DNA from 2 places in the Cryobacterium sp. TMT1-2-1 genome. Region 2 is predicted to be linked to the other one. Evidence: predicted binding sites of a transcription regulator. Region 2 holds the regulator's gene; the other holds the start of a gene.
The links. Region 2 encodes HrcA, which represses chaperone genes, less so after heat shock. Its sites were predicted from a motif close to TTNGCACTCGNNNNNNNCGAGTGCNAA; they were not measured.
Positions count from the first base shown of each region.

Region 1: a site for HrcA is predicted at 6,107-6,133, ahead of groL (chaperonin GroEL). Genes of this name have one in related genera too.

Region 1 is NZ_SOHC01000005.1:62,391-70,109, reverse strand. It holds gene ugpC (sn-glycerol-3-phosphate ABC transporter ATP-binding protein UgpC) at 1-1,051, opposite strand, end outside; gene E3T33_RS01060 (thioredoxin domain-containing protein) at 1,282-2,202, shown strand; tRNA gene E3T33_RS01055 (tRNA-Thr) at 2,264-2,336, shown strand; gene E3T33_RS01050 (nitroreductase family protein) at 2,382-2,930, opposite strand; gene msrB (peptide-methionine (R)-S-oxide reductase MsrB) at 2,937-3,338, opposite strand; gene E3T33_RS01040 (DUF3263 domain-containing protein) at 3,567-3,863, shown strand; gene E3T33_RS01035 (LytR C-terminal domain-containing protein) at 3,886-4,470, shown strand; gene E3T33_RS01030 (cold-shock protein) at 4,713-4,916, shown strand; gene E3T33_RS01025 (DUF3048 domain-containing protein) at 5,007-6,056, shown strand; gene groL (chaperonin GroEL) at 6,177-7,719, shown strand, end outside.
Region 2 is NZ_SOHC01000053.1:9,556-17,274, forward strand. It holds gene E3T33_RS09400 (16S rRNA (uracil(1498)-N(3))-methyltransferase) at 1-113, opposite strand, end outside; gene dnaJ (molecular chaperone DnaJ) at 124-1,230, opposite strand; gene hrcA (heat-inducible transcriptional repressor HrcA) at 1,336-2,358, opposite strand; gene E3T33_RS09415 (DUF4870 domain-containing protein) at 2,566-3,024, shown strand; gene E3T33_RS09420 (DUF4870 domain-containing protein) at 3,103-3,474, shown strand; gene hemW (radical SAM family heme chaperone HemW) at 3,494-4,717, opposite strand; gene E3T33_RS09430 (DUF1990 domain-containing protein) at 4,724-5,371, opposite strand; gene lepA (translation elongation factor 4) at 5,376-7,229, opposite strand; gene E3T33_RS09440 (amidohydrolase) at 7,268-7,719, opposite strand, start outside.

The DNA.
Region 1 (7,719 bases), on a different contig from region 2:
AGACGTGGAGGTGGTTGGGCGTCGGGGTCAGGTAGACCGTGTCCCCGGCGTTCGGGTGCGAGCGTCCGTCGACACGGGCGACGATGTCGGTGCGCTTGCCCTCGACCGTGGAATGACCGTACAGGTAGCCGTCGGCGCCGAGCTCCTCGACCAGGTCGACCTCAACCTGGAGTCCTTCGCCCTGCGCGGTCGCCAGGTGGATGTCCTCCGGGCGGACCCCGATGGTCACCTTGTCGCCGCTCGCCCCAGCGAGGGTGTCGCGCTGCACGGGGACGGTCGCGGTGCCGAACTTGACGCCTCCGTCGACCCGGTCGGCCAGGAACAGGTTCATGGCCGGGCTGCCGATGAAACCGGCAACGAACACGTTGTTCGGCTTCGCGTACAGGTCTCGGGGCGTGCCGACCTGCTGGAGGACGCCGTCCTTGAGCACCGCGATGCGGTCGCCCATGGTCAGCGCCTCGGTCTGGTCGTGGGTCACGTAGACCGTGGTGACGCCGAGGCGACGCTGGAGGGACGCGATCTGGGTGCGGGTCTGCACGCGCAGCTTCGCGTCGAGGTTGGACAGCGGCTCGTCCATGAGGAACACCTGCGGCTGGCGCACGATCGCGCGGCCCATGGCGACGCGCTGGCGCTGACCGCCGGAGAGAGCCTTGGGCTTGCGGCTGAGGTACGGCTCCAGGTCGAGCAGCTTGGCGGCCTCGAGCACGCGGGCGGCGCGCTCGTCCTTGTTGATGCCGGCGATCTTGAGCGCGAAGCCCATGTTCTCGGCGACGGTCATGTGCGGGTACAGGGCGTAGTTCTGGAAGACCATGGCGATGTCGCGGTCTTTCGGTGGGACATCCGTGACGTTGCGCTCGCCGATGAAGATGTTGCCGTCGTTGACCTCTTCGAGGCCGGCCAGCATACGCAGCGAGGTGGACTTGCCGCAGCCGGAAGGGCCGACGAGGACGAGGAACTCGCCGTCAGCGACCTCCAGGTCGAGGTGATCGACAGCGGGGCGGGTGGAACCCGGGTAGAGGCGGGTTGCCTTGTCAAAAGTGACCGAAGCCATGGTTTTCTTCTCCTTCACCGGCAGGAACGTGCCGGACGATCCGTTGTGAGTGGGATGTGACACCTGTCCCGCCAGGCGGGCCGGGTATCCTGACCAGTATTGCATGGCAGCCGCCCTCGCCCCGCGGCGGGCGTACAGCCGCCGTTTGGGGTTTTCCCAGACACGCGTTCTACTCTGTGGAGGGCTATGCACACACAGTGCGGGCATCCACACGTTCGGAGCAACTATTCATGACTAACGGCGGACCAGGCGACAGCCGTCCTTCCAAGAATCAGCGACGCGACGCGGCCCGCAAAAAGGCCACGCTGCTGCGCGAGGAACAGAAGAAGAAGGATCGTCGCAACCGGGTCTTCCTGCAGGGTGGAATCGCCGTGGCGGCCATCGCCATCGTCGGCATCATCGCCCTGATCATCGTCAACTCCATCCGGCCGGTCGGGCCGGGCCCGGCCAACATGGCCAGCGACGGCGTGCTCATCGGCGAGGGGCTGACCACGGTCAAGACCCCCGCCCTCCAGCCCGACGCGAAGCCCGTCGCTTCGGTGCCCGACGCGACCGGCACCGTGGCCGACATCCGGGTCTACGTCGACTACCTCTGCCCGTACTGCGGCGAGTTCGAACTGAACAACAGCGACCAGATCGCCCAGTGGGTTGAGGCCGGGGCCGCGACGGTCGAGATCCACCCCATTTCGATCCTGACCAGCAAGTCCGCCGGTACCCAGTATTCCCTGCGCGCGGCCAATGCCGCTGCCTGTGTGGCGAACTCCTCGCCCAACGACTTCTACGCGTTCAACGCCGCCCTGTTCGCCGACCAGCCCGAGGAGGGCACGGCGGGCCTCACCGACAAGCAAATCAAGCAGGTCGTGCGGAGTTCGGGCGTCACGTCCTCGTTGTCGAAGATCGACACGTGCATCGACGACCTGACGTACAAGTCCTGGGTTCTCGACGCCACCGACCGGGCCCTGACCGGCCCGATCCCCAACGCCTCGATTCCCAAGGTCACCGGCACGCCGACCGTGCTCGTCAACGGCAAGCAGTACCTCGGGTCGTTGAAGGACCCCAAGGAATTCGCGGCGTTCGTGCTGCAGTCGGCGGGCGCCACGTACTCCACGTCCACCCCGACGCCCACTCCGACGACGACCCCGGCCGGGTAGAACGCGCCCGCCCTTTCGGTTCTGTGATTTAGGATGGGTGTTCGAGGCCCTCGGGCCTCATGCCGGCCTGGCGCAATTGGTAGCGCACCACTCTTGTAAAGTGGGGGTTACGGGTTCAAGTCCCGTGGCCGGCCCTGGACAGTCCCGTTAAGGCCCGCCCCGGCCCAGGGGTTTCGGCGCTAGAGAACGGTCAGGAACTCGGCCGGATCGATGGGCAGGCGCACCCCCGGTTTGGCGTCCGGCGGAACGCCGCCCACGTAGAGCCAGCCGAGAAGCTCCTCGTTGTCGGCAAGTTCGTGCATGCGGCGAACCGGCGCGGATCGCGTGTGGGGCCCGGTGCGCCACATCACGCCCCAGCCGGCGTCAGCCAGCAGCAGGCTCAGTGCGTGGGCGACCCCGGCCGCCGCGGCATCCTGCTCCCAGTCCGCGACCTTCTCGCTCTCGCGGCGGCTGATCACGAGGGCAATCAGGAGTTCGGCGCGCAGCGGTTTGGCAGCGGTCGTGGCCGCCTCGGCGGCCGTGTGGCCGGATGCCGCGACCAGGGCATCGCCCAATCGCCGCCGTGCGTCTCCGCGCACCTCGATCAGGCGCCACGGCCTCAGCGCGCCGTGGTCGGCGACACGTGCCACGGCGGCTACCAAAGGCAGCAGTTCGTCGTGGCTGGGGGCATCCGGGGTCACCCTGGAGTACGACCGGCGCGCCGCGAGCGCGTCGGCAACGGCCGACACCGCCGGCTACTCGACGGGCGTGAAGTTGAGCGCGATGGAATTCATGCAGTACCGGTCTCCGGTGGGCGTGCCGAAGCCGTCGTCGAAGACGTGCCCCAGGTGCGAGCCGCAGTTGGCGCAACGCACCTCTGTGCGCACGGTGCCCAGGGTCCGGTCCTCGATCAACTCGACCGCCTCGGGGCGCACGGACTCGTAGAAACTCGGCCAGCCGCAGCCGGAATCGAATTTGGTGCCGCTCTTGAACAACTCGGCGTTGCAGGCGCCACAGGTATACACGCCCGAGCGCGCCTCATCGAGCAGTTCTCCCGTCCAGGCGCGCTCCGTCGCGGCCCCGCGGAGCACCGCATAGCGCTCGGGCCCCAATTCCTCGCGCCACTCGGCTTCAGACTTCTTGACTTCGTGGTCCATGTGCGTCCCTTCGTTCCCGGGCGCCGCCCGGTTCTCACTCCATCAGCCTAAACTCGCGCGGCCGCCCCGGCATTCCTTTCACGGGCAGCGTCCAGCGAACTCCCACAGACTCGAACCGGCGTACGGTTGGCGGACATGCACCGGGCGCACCCAAATAGGATGACCGTAGCCGGCGTCGGTGAAAGCGGGCGGCACGTGCCCGGTGAGATGACGAGGGAGAGGTGGCCGATGGAGAAATCACACGAACCGGCCGCCGACGGCAGCCCGGAGTCGGCCTCACTGTCCGCGCGGGACGTGGCGATCCTCGACTTCGAACGACAGTGGCGCAATCACGCCGGCGCCAAGGAGCAGGCCATTCGGGCCGAATTCGGTCTCTCGGCTGCACGGTACTATCAGTTGTTGGGTGCCCTCATCGACTCACCTCTGGCCCTCGCCCGCGACCCCATGCTGGTTAAGCGACTGCATCGGATGCGCGAAGCCAGGGCACAGGCGCGAGCGCGCCGCGCCGCACTCCCCACCGACTGATCGAGACCGAACCAGACTGACAATGCCCCAGCCCTATCCGAAAGACCGCTTCGACGCCCACCCGCCTGCTCTCGACCGGGTGGGCGCACACCGGGCCCCGGGCAAGAAGGGTCGCGGCTGGCTGGCATTCTGGTGGGCACTGGCCGCCACGGTGGTGCTGATCGCGATCGGAGCGCTGGGTCTGCTGTTCCTGAACAACCGCCTCGCGCCGGACACGTCCGGACTCGCGCCCACTGCGGCCCCGGCCACGTCGACCCCGACCGCGACGCCGAAGCCGGAGCCGTCGGCGACGCCCACGCCGAAGCCGACCGTTGACCCGAACCTGTCCGTCACCGTGCTCAACGGCACCCTGACGGTGGGTCTGGCCGGATCCGTCGGAGACGTCCTCGGCTCCGAGGGGTGGACCGTCGGGACGCTCGGCGACGCCGCCACCTCCGACGTTGCCGAGACGATCGTCTACTACGCCGACCCCGCCCTGGAGGGCGCGGCACGGGGGGTCGCAGAGTCCCTGCCGGGGGCCGAAATAATGCTCGCGAACGACTTCGCGGAGTCCGATGCCGAGCTCACTGTTGTCGTCGGCAACGACTACTCTCCGCCGGCCGGATAGGGCGCCCGGCAGCCCTGCTTTTCAGCCATCGACCGGCAATTTGTCAACCCCCTGTTATTCCAGAGCCTCTTCGCTACGCTCGGCCATGGTCGCTCATTTTGTCCGTGCAGCTCGCCTCTGTGGAGGTGGACCCGTTGCACGGCCATGGTGGACGCAGGCACTGCACCGAAGCAGTTTCCGCGGAAGGCCCGGCGCGGCCAGTGGGCCCGTGCCGACGCAATCACAGCACTGGGGAGTAACACATGGCGCACGGAACCGTAAAGTGGTTCAACGCTGAGAAGGGCTTCGGCTTTATCACCATTGACGGCGGGGGGCAGGACGTCTTCGTCCACTATTCCGCCATTGACATGAGCGGATACAAAGTCCTCGAAGAAGGCCAGGCGGTCGTCTTCGAGGTTGGCAGCGGAGCGAAGGGCCCTCAGGCCGAGTCGGTTCGACCGGCCTGAGCTGCACCAGTTTCGAGGCTTGCACGCCCAACGCCGCGCGGGAGCACCGCGCGGCGTTAGGGTGAAACGGTGAATCAGAACAGTGAAGCGATGAAACGCAGCCGACGCGTGACCGTGAGGATAGTTGCCGCGGTCATTCCGGTCCTGCTTCTGGCCGCCTGCACTGCCGAAGCACCGCGGCCGACCGCGAGCATCAAGCCGACCTCGACGGCGAAGGCCTGGGTGTCCACCTACACGGCCCCGGCCGCGACCGTGCTCGCACCGCTGCGCGGAACACCCGTGCCTCCGGGGAGCGCGGCGCATCCGTCGCTGGCGGTGAAGATCGACAACCACGAGGCGGCGAGGCCGCAGATCGGCCTCGAGAGCGCCGACATCGTCTTCGAGGAACTCGTCGAAGGCGGGATCACCCGCTACGTCGGGGTCTGGCACTCGGACATCCCGAAGCTGATCGGGCCGGTGCGCTCGATCCGGCCGATGGATCCGGACATCATTACGCCCTTCGGCGGAATCGTCGCCTACTCCGGCGGCCAGCCGCAGTTCGTCAAGGCGATGGAGGCGACCCCGGTCGTGAACGCCGTCTTCGACTACGACCGCAGCGGACTGTTCTACCGGATCGACACGAAGTCGTCCCCGCACAATGTCGTGGTGAACGCCAGGACGCTCGTGGGCCGGTACCCCAAGCTGGCCCCGCCGAGGCAGCACTTCGCCTACGCGGCCACCGCCGCGTCGTCGTCAGCGGTGGTGGACGGCAAGGCCATCCGCACGATCCAGACCCGCTTCTCCACCGCACGCTGGCCATCCTGGGCCTGGAACGCCAAGGCGAATTACTACCTGCGCTCCCAGGAGGGCGCGCCGGACCGCAACAGCAAGGGCGCGCAGCTCAAGGCGACCAACGTCGTCGTCATGCGTGTCGGCATCGACCGGCGCTACGGCGACGTCCCCAAGACCACCATGATCGGTTCGGGAGAGGCCTGGGTCTCGACCGGCGGACGGAGCCTGCGCGCCACCTGGGTCAAGCGATACCCATCGTCGCCGATCAGTCTCGTCGACGGTAACGGCGTGACGATCCGGCTTGCCGCCGGCAACACCTGGATCGAGCTGGTCCCGACGAAGCAGGGTTCCGTCCAGCTGGTGCCGTAGCGCCCCGCCCGTTCACTTGCACTCTCGGCACCAGAGTGCCAGAATCGTCTTTGGCACTCTCTCCTTATGAGTGCTAACCCCATCACGTTTTTGAACGTCCGGGAGGGACGAGAAACACTTATGGCAAAGATCATTGCTTTCAACGAAGAGGCCCGTCGCGGCCTTGAGCGCGGCCTGAACATCCTCGCCGACACGGTCAAGGTCACCCTCGGCCCGCGCGGACGCAACGTCGTTCTGGAGAAGAAGTGGGGCGCACCCACGATCACCAACGACGGCGTGTCCATCGCCAAGGAGATCGAACTCGACGACCCGTACGAGAAGATCGGTGCGGAACTCGTCAAAGAGGTCGCCAAGAAGACGGATGACGTCGCCGGCGACGGCACCACCACCGCCACCGTCCTCGCTCAGGCGCTGGTTCGCGAAGGCCTGCGCAACGTCGCAGCCGGCGCCGACCCGATCAGCCTCAAGCGCGGCATCGAGAAGGCCACTGCTGCCGTCATCGAAGAGCTCATCGCGAACGCCAAAGAGGTCGAGACCAAGGAAGAGATCGCGGCCACGGCTTCCATCTCTGCCGGTGACGCTGAAATCGGCGCCATCATCGCCGAGGCGATCGACAAGGTCGGCAAGGAAGGCGTTGTCACCGTCGAAGAGTCCAACACTCTCGGCACCGAACTCGAGCTCACCGAGGGCATGCGCTTCGACAAGGGCTTCCTGTCGGCGTACTTCGTGACCGACCCCGACCGTCAGGAAGCGGTCTTCGAAGACCCGTACATCCTGATCGTCAACTCCAAGGTCTCGAACATCAAGGACCTGCTGCCGATCGTTGACAAGGTCATCCAGACCGGCAAGCAGCTCCTCATCATCGCCGAGGACGTCGACGGCGAGGCCCTGGCCACGCTCGTTGTGAACAAGATCCGCGGCATCTTCAAGTCCGTCGCCGTCAAGGCTCCGGGCTTCGGTGACCGCCGCAAGGCCCAGCTGCAGGACATCGCGATCCTGACCGGTGGACAGGTCATCGCCGAGGAGGTCGGACTCAAGCTTGAGAACGTGACCCTCGACCTGCTCGGCACCGCCCGCAAGATCGTCATCACCAAGGACGAGACCACGATCGTCGAGGGTGGCGGAGACGTCGAGGCGATCGCCGGCCGCGTGCAGCAGATCCGCAGCGAGATCGAGAACACCGACAGCGACTACGACCGCGAGAAGCTCCAGGAGCGCCTGGCGAAGCTCGCCGGTGGCGTTGCAGTCATCAAGGCCGGCGCCGCGACGGAGGTTGAGCTCAAGGAGCGCAAGCACCGCATCGAGGATGCCGTCCGCAACGCGAAGGCTGCCGTTGAAGAGGGCATCGTCGCCGGTGGTGGCGTTGCGCTGATCCAGGCCGGCAAGACCGCTTTCGAGAAGCTCTCCCTCACGGGTGACGAGGCAACGGGTGCGAACATCGTGCGCGTGGCCATCGACGCGCCGCTCAAGCAGATCGCCCTCAACGCCGGCCTCGAGCCGGGCGTCGTCGCTGACAAGGTGCGCAACCTGCCCGTCGGCTGGGGCCTCAACGCCGCGACCGGTGAGTACGTCGACATGCTCCTCGCCGGCATCAATGACCCGGTGAAGGTCACCCGCTCCGCGCTGCTCAACGCCGCGTCGATTGCCGGACTGTTCCTCACCA
Region 2 (7,719 bases):
CGGATCCGGCTGACCGTGACGGCGTGCCTGGCTTCGCTGCCGCCCACGCGGACGACCGCGCCCGGGGCGCAGTCCTCTGCCCGGAGCGACTCGTCGAGAAAGAAATGCGCCATCAGGCGGCTTCTAGCCGAGGAACCGATCGCGCAGCTTCGCGAACAGTCCCTGCTGGAAGTGGCTGAGCGAGGGTGCGGGCACCTTGTGCCGGGCCGCGAACGCCTCGATCAGCTCGCGCTCCTTGTGGTCGAGCTTGGTCGGGGTGAGAACCTGCACGCCGATCCGGAGGTCGCCGCGGCCGTTTCCGCGCAGCTTGGTCACGCCGCGGTCCTTGATCGTGAGGATCTCCCCGCTTTGCACGCCGGGCCGCAACTGGACCTCGATGTCGCCGTCGAGCGCGGCGACCGTCGTGGTCGTGCCGAGGATCGCGGTGGTCATCGGGATGTCCAGGGTGCAGAGCAGGTCGTCACCGTCGCGGCTGAAGACGTCGTGGTGGCGCACCTTCATTTCGAGGTAGAGGTCGCCGTTGGGGCCGCCGGCCGGGCCGGCCTCGCCGCTGCCGGGCATCTGCAGGCGCAGGCCGGTGTCGACGCCGGCCGGGATGTCGATGGGGACCTTGCGGCGGGCACGCACGCGCCCCTGGCCCTGGCAGGTGACACACGGGGTGGCGATGATGGTGCCGTAGCCGCGGCAGGAGCCGCAGGGGCTCGACGTCATCACATTGCCGAGCAGGGACCGCACGGCCCGCTGGATGTTGCCGGTTCCGTGGCAGATGTCGCAGGTGACCGGGGCCGTTCCCGGCTGGCAGCAGGTGCCGCTGCAGGTGCCGCAGACCACGGCCGTGTCGACCTCGATGTCGCGGTGCGTGCCGAAGATGACCTCGTCGAGGTCGAGCTCGACCCGGAGCAGCGCGTCCTGGCCGCGTTCGCGGCGCGATCGGGGTCCGCGGCTCCCGCCGCCTCCGCCGCCGAAGAAGGTCTCGAAGATGTCGCCGAAGTTGCCGAATTGGCCGTTGTCGAATCCGCCGCCGCCCTGCCCGCCCCGGTCGTACTGCTGGCGCTGTTTCGCGTCGCTCAGCACGTCATAGGCGTGAGTGACCGACTTGAACCGCTCGGACGCGTCGGCCCCCGGGTTCACGTCGGGGTGCAACTGGCGGGCCAGGCGCCGGTAGGCCTTCTTGATCTCGTCGGTGGTGGCATCGCGGGCGACGCCGAGTACTTCGTAATGGTCAGCCAAAGCTGGCTCTCCTTGAATATCTTGGGGGTGAGGTTCTGGAAATGGTGAGGTTCTGGAAATGGTGAGGATCTGGCCGTGGGTTCGCGGGCGGTGCGGGTTCGGGACCTAGTTCTCGCCGAGGAGGCGGGACAGGTACCGGGCGACGGCTCGGACCGCGGCCATGTTGTTGGAGTAGTCCATGCGGGTCGGGCCGAGCACGCCCAGCCGGGCAAGGTCGCCGCCCGGCGAGGTATAGCCGCTCGTGAGCACGGACGTCTCGCCCAGTCCGAACGGCGCGTTCTCGCGCCCGATGCTCACCGAGACGCCGTGCTGGTCGGTGGCCATTTCGCCGAACAGGCGCAGCAGCACGACCTGTTCCTCGATGGCCTCGAGCACCGGGTAGATGCTGCCAGTGAAGTCATGTTCGGTGCGGACCAGGTTGGCCGCGCCGGCCATCACGAGCTTGTCGTGACGGTTCGCGCCGATCTGGTCGCCCAGGGTGGCGGTGATCGGGCCGACGACATCCTCGAGGTCCCGTGGGACCAGCCCTTCCGGGCCGGACAGCGCCGTTGCCGCCTCGCTCATGCTCAGGCCGGACACGGCGGAGTTGAGCCGGGCGCGCACATCGCCGAGCTGCTGTTCGTCGAGGGCGCGAGGCAGCTCGATCACTCTCTGTTCGACCCGGCCGGAGTCCGTGATGAGCACGGACAGGATGCGGGTGCCGCCCAGGGGAACGAGTTCGATGTGGCGCACCCTGGCGCGGGACAGGGACGGATACTGCACCAGGGCGACCTGGTGGGTGAGCTGGGAGAGCAGCCTGACGCTCCGGGCCAGAACCTCGTCGAGGTCGGCGGACTCGCCCAGGAAGGTCTCGATGGCCCCTCGCGCAGCCGCGGACAGCGGTCGCAGGTCGGCCAGGTGGTCGACGAAGACCCGGTAGCCCTTGTCGGTGGGGATGCGCCCGGACGAGGTGTGCGGGGCGACGATCAGCTCTTCCTCCTCGAGGAGGGCCATGTCGTTGCGGATCGTCGCGGCAGACACACCAAAGGAGTGCCGATCGACGATGGTCTTCGACCCGACAGGTTCCCGTGAAGCGACGTAGTCCTGCACGATGACCCGCAGGACCTCGAGGCTGCGATCAGATACCATGACGGGTCGCTTCCCTCTCCGCTCGTGCTGCCGTGTTCTCGTGGCATGTGGTTGGCGGTGTTGGCACTCGCCCTTCCTGAGTGCCAATCATACCGCGACCCGCACGGGATCACCCATTGCTACAAGCGGATCGGGGGCAGTAGCTTATGCATATCGGCGCGGGAATCCCCGGCAGCCGACGAGCACCATTCGCTGAAAGGCACCCCGATGAGCGATCCGAACGCCCAGATCCCCGACGACCCGTACCGCGGCCAGCGACCGCCCCAGGACCCCTACCGGGCCCCGTACCAGGGCCCCGCCCCGGTTCCGGCCGCCCCGCTCACCGAGGCCGACGACCGGCAGTGGGCCTCCTTCGCCCACCTCGGCGGCATCCTGAGTTTCTTCCCGTCCCTGCTCATCTGGCTGATCTTCAAGGATCGCGGCCGCTTCACGGCGGAGGAAGCCAAGGAAGCCCTCAATTTCCAGATCACCCTCGTCTTCGGCTACGTGGCGATCAACATCATCGCCAGCTTCCTGGCGTCGATCACCTTCGGGATCGGTGGGATCTTCGGGATTTTCTCCGTGGCGCTGTGGGTCGTGAGCCTGATCTTCTCCATCCTTGGCTTCCAGCAGGCCAAGGACGGACACCACTACCGTTACCCGTTCGCGGTTCGCCTGATCAAGTAGCCCGGCCGCTACTCTGGTGTCGGCGTGACCGCACCAGGGGCCGACCAGACCGTGCCGACCAGACCATAAGGAGTCCGAATGTCCTCAGCACCTCCCCCCTCGAACCAGTACCAGGCCCCGACCCCGATGAACCCGGCCGACGAGAAGCTCTGGGCGACGCTGATCCATATCGGCGGAATCCTCTTCGGCCCGCTGCCGGCGCTGATCGGCTACCTCGTGCTGAAGGACCGCGGCCCGTTCATCCGCGCGCACACGGCGACGGCCCTGAACTTCCAGATCACCCTGCTGATCGCCTACATCGTGGGCGGCGTCACCGCGATCCTCCTGATCGGCTTCCTCATCCTCGGCGCGGCGTGGATCCTCGCCATCGTCTTCGGAATCATGGCCGCGATGGCAGCCAACACGGGCCGGTACTACACCTACCCGCTCACAATCAAGTTCGTCAGCTAGGGATCGACTGCCGGCGCGGTCAGTCGGTCAGGCGCCGGACGACCGCGTCCGCCAGCAGCCGGCCCCGGAGGGTCAGTTCGATCGAGCCGCCGATCGCCGCCGCGCCGTCGATCAGCCCGTCGGCGATCAGCCCGGCGACCTCATGGCGTCCCTGCGGCGACAGCGACGCGACCGCAATGCCCTCCCGGATGCGGCTCCGCAGCAGCACCCGCTCAACCTCCCGGGTCGCGTCGTCGAGCGTCTCCCGGCCGGCCGCAGGCGAGAGCCCGGAGAGCACCCGGTCCGCGTAGGCGGCCGGGTGCTTGACGTTCCACCAGCGCACGCCGCCCATGTGGCTGTGTGCGCCGGGACCGACGCCCCACCAGTCCTGGCTGCGCCAGTAGGCGAGATTGTGGCGGGAACGGTGGGCGTCGTCCGTGGCCCAGTTGCTCACCTCGTACCAGGAGTACCCGGCGGCGGCGAGCAGTTCGTCGGCCAGCTCGTAGAAGTCCGCCTGCAGGTCTTCGTCGGGCTGGACGAGTTCCCCGCGCCGGATCTGCCGGGCGAGCTTGGTGCCCTCCTCGACGATCAGCGAGTACGCGCTCAGGTGGTCGGGGGCCTGTGCAATCGCGTGCTCCAGGCTGGCTCGCCAGTCGGCGAGGGTCTCCCCCGGCGTGCCGTAGATGAGGTCGAGGCTGACGTCGAGCCCGGCGTCCCTGGCCCAGCGCACGACGAGCGGCACCCGCTCGGGGTCGTGGGTGCGTTCGAGGGTGGCCAGCACGCGCGGCACGGCCGATTGCATGCCGAACGAAACCCGGGTGAAGCCGGCGCCGGCAAGGTGGGCCAGGTAGGCCTCGTCGACGGAGTCGGGGTTCGCCTCCGTGGTGACCTCGGCGCCCGCGGCGATGCCCCAGACGGACCTCACCGACGCAAGCATCCGGGCCAGGTGCTCGGCCGGCAGCAGCGTCGGGGTGCCGCCGCCGAAGAAGACGGTCGAGGCCTCGCGGGCCGGCAGCCCGGAGTCTGTCAGGATGCGGCCCGCCGCCTCGACCTCGAGGACGGCCTGGCTCGCGTAGTCGCTCTGCTTGACGCCGCGCAGCTCGGTCGCCGTGTACGTGTTGAAGTCGCAGTAGCCGCAGCGCACGCGGCAGAACGGCACGTGCAGGTAGACGCCGAAGTCGCGCTCCGGCGCGCCGACCGCCGCCCCGGCGGGCAGCAGGCCGTCCGCCGGGGCAGGGTCTCCGAGGGGCTGAGGACCGGCCATCGGCGCCTACGCCGCGCCGGCGGGGTGCAGGGCCCGGAGGTAGCTCCGGGTGAACCGCGCCTGCTGCATCCGCAGGATCGGCCAGACCAGGCGGTAGTACCAGGTGCTCGGGCGGGAGAAGGCCCTGACCGTCAGCCAGACGGAGTCGTCCTCGTGCCGGGCGACGACGAAGGATTCCTCGCCGCTTTCCGGGTGGCCCTTCATCGTGCCGTAGGCGAAGCCGACCCGGTCGACCTCGTCGATCACGTAGACCACGCGCACCGGCGCCGTCACGGTGAACGGACCGAAGGGAACCCTGAGCCGGGCCGTCATGCCGTTGATGATGTAGGGCGTGCCGTCGTCCGAGAAGGTCTCTTCGTTGTCCGATCCGTTCTGGTCGGCCGCAGCGGTGCCGTCGGCGTTGAACCGGAGGCCGGAGTACTGCACCCCGGTTCCGCTTTCCAGGTCGGTGACGCTCATGCCGCTGCCGCGCTGCACACCCCAGGTCATCAGCGACCGCGAGGCCAGGCGGAAGCGCTCTTCGCCGCTGCCGAGCCGCACGCTGCGCTCCTGCGGCCGGTGCCCCTGGGGCGGGTAGCGGAGCAGGTCGGGCGCGAGGGTGCCGCCGATGGCCCCGTAGGTGACGGCGGCGTCGGTGAAGGTTTCCCGGCGCATCCGGCTACTTCTTCTCTTTCTTGGGCGGTTCGTCGCCGGAGAGCGCCGCGATGAATGCCTCCTGCGGCACCTCGACCCGGCCGACCATCTTCATGCGCTTCTTGCCCTCTTTCTGCTTCTCGAGGAGCTTGCGCTTGCGGGAGATGTCGCCGCCGTAGCACTTGGCCAGCACGTCCTTGCGGATGGCGCTGATGCTCTCGCGGGCGATGATCCGGGCGCCGATCGCGGCCTGGATCGGCACGTCGAACTGCTGCCGCGGAATGAGCTTCCGCAACCGCCCGGTCATCAGCACGCCGTACTCGTAGGCCTTGTCGCGGTGCACGATCGCGCTGAACGCGTCGACCTGCTCGCCCTGGAGCAGGATGTCCACCTTGACCAGGTCTGCTTCCTGCGAGCCGATCGGCTCGTAGTCGAGCGAGCCGTAGCCGGCCGTGCGGCTCTTGAGGTTGTCGAAGAAGTCGAACACGATCTCGCCGAGGGGCATGGTGTAGCGGATCTCGACCCGGTCCTCGCCGAGGTAGTCCATGCCGAGGAGGGTGCCGCGGCGGCTCTGGCAGAGTTCCATGATCACGCCGACGTAGTCCTTGGGCGCCAGGATGGCCGCCTTGACGACTGGCTCCTCGACCTTCGCGATCTTCCCGTTCGGGAATTCGCTCGGGTTCGTCACCGTGACCGTCTTCTTGTCGTCGGTGGTGACCTCGTAGATCACGCTGGGCGCGGTCGTGATCAGGTCGAGGCCGAACTCCCGGTCGAGGCGTTCGGTGATGATCTCGAGGTGGAGCAGGCCGAGGAAGCCGCAGCGGAAACCGAAGCCGAGGGCCACGGATGTCTCCGGCTCGTAGACGAGGGACGCGTCGGAGAGCTTGAGCTTGTCGAGCGCTTCGCGCAGGGCCGGGTAGTCGCTGCCGTCGATCGGGTACAGCCCGGAGAAGACCATCGGCTTGGGCTCGGTGTAGCCGGGCAGGGCGACCGTCGCCGGCTTCACCGCGGTGGTGACCGTGTCGCCGACCTTGGACTGGCGCACGTCCTTCACGCCCGTGATCAGATAGCCGACCTCTCCGACGCCGAGTCCCTGGCTCTGGGTCGGCTCGGGCGAGCTGACGCCGATCTCGAGGATCTCGTGGGTGGCGCGGGTGGACATCATCTGGATTTTCTCGCGCGGGCCCAGCTTGCCGTCGATCATGCGCACGTAGGTGACCACGCCGCGGTAGCTGTCGTAGACCGAGTCGAAGATCATCGCGCGGGTGGGGGCATCCGGGTTTCCGACCGGGGCCGGGATGAGCCGGGTGGCCCGGTCGAGCAGTTCGCTCACGCCCACGCCGGTCTTGCCGGACACCCGCAGCACGTCGTCGGGGCTGCCGCCGATGAGGCTGGCCAGCTCCTTCGCGTATTTGTCGGGGTCGGCCGCCGGCAGGTCGATCTTGTTCAGCACCGGAATGATGGTGAGGTCGTTCTCGAGGGCGAGGTAGAGGTTCGCGAGGGTCTGCGCCTCGATGCCCTGGGCCGCGTCGACGAGCAGGATCGCGCCCTCGCAGGCGGCGAGGCTGCGGGAGACCTCGTAGGTGAAGTCGACGTGGCCGGGCGTGTCGATCATGTTCAGCGCGTAGGTCTGGCCCTCGAGCTCCCACGGCATCCGCACGGCCTGGCTCTTGATCGTGATGCCGCGCTCGCGCTCGATGTCCATCCGGTCGAGGTACTGCGCCCGCATGGAACGCTCGTCGACGACCCCGGTGATCTGCAGCATCCGGTCGGCCAGGGTCGACTTACCGTGGTCGATGTGGGCAATGATGCAGAAGTTACGGATGAACGCCGGCGGGGTGGCGGACGGTTCAAGCGCCTTGAGAGCTCTGGGTGACATGGTGCCCCAATTCTTTCATGCTCAGCGGCGCCGCAGGTCTACCCGCGCACAGCGAGCCGTTCGCTGCGCTCGACGACACGTCCGGCGCCGTCGGACCAGCGGTAGACCTCGACCCCGGAGATGAGCACGAGTTCGGCGCGGGAGTTGATGTCGAGCGGGTCGCCCGACCAGACCACGACATCCGCGTCGAGGCCCGGCGTGAGCGAACCGACGCGGTCCTGCAGGCGCATCATCGCGGCCGGGTTCACCGTGAGGGCCTCGAGCGCAACCCGCGCCGACAGGCCCTCCTTGACGGCGAACGACGCCTGGTGCACGAGGAAATTGATCGGGACGACGGGGTGGTCGGTGGTGATGGCCACCCGCACCCCGGCCGCGGCAAGCGCGACGAGGTTGCCGATCGCGCGGTCGCGGAGCTCGACCTTGGTGCGGGAGGTGAACAGCGGCCCGAAGATCACCGGGATGTCGCGCTCGGCGAGCACGTCGGCGAGCT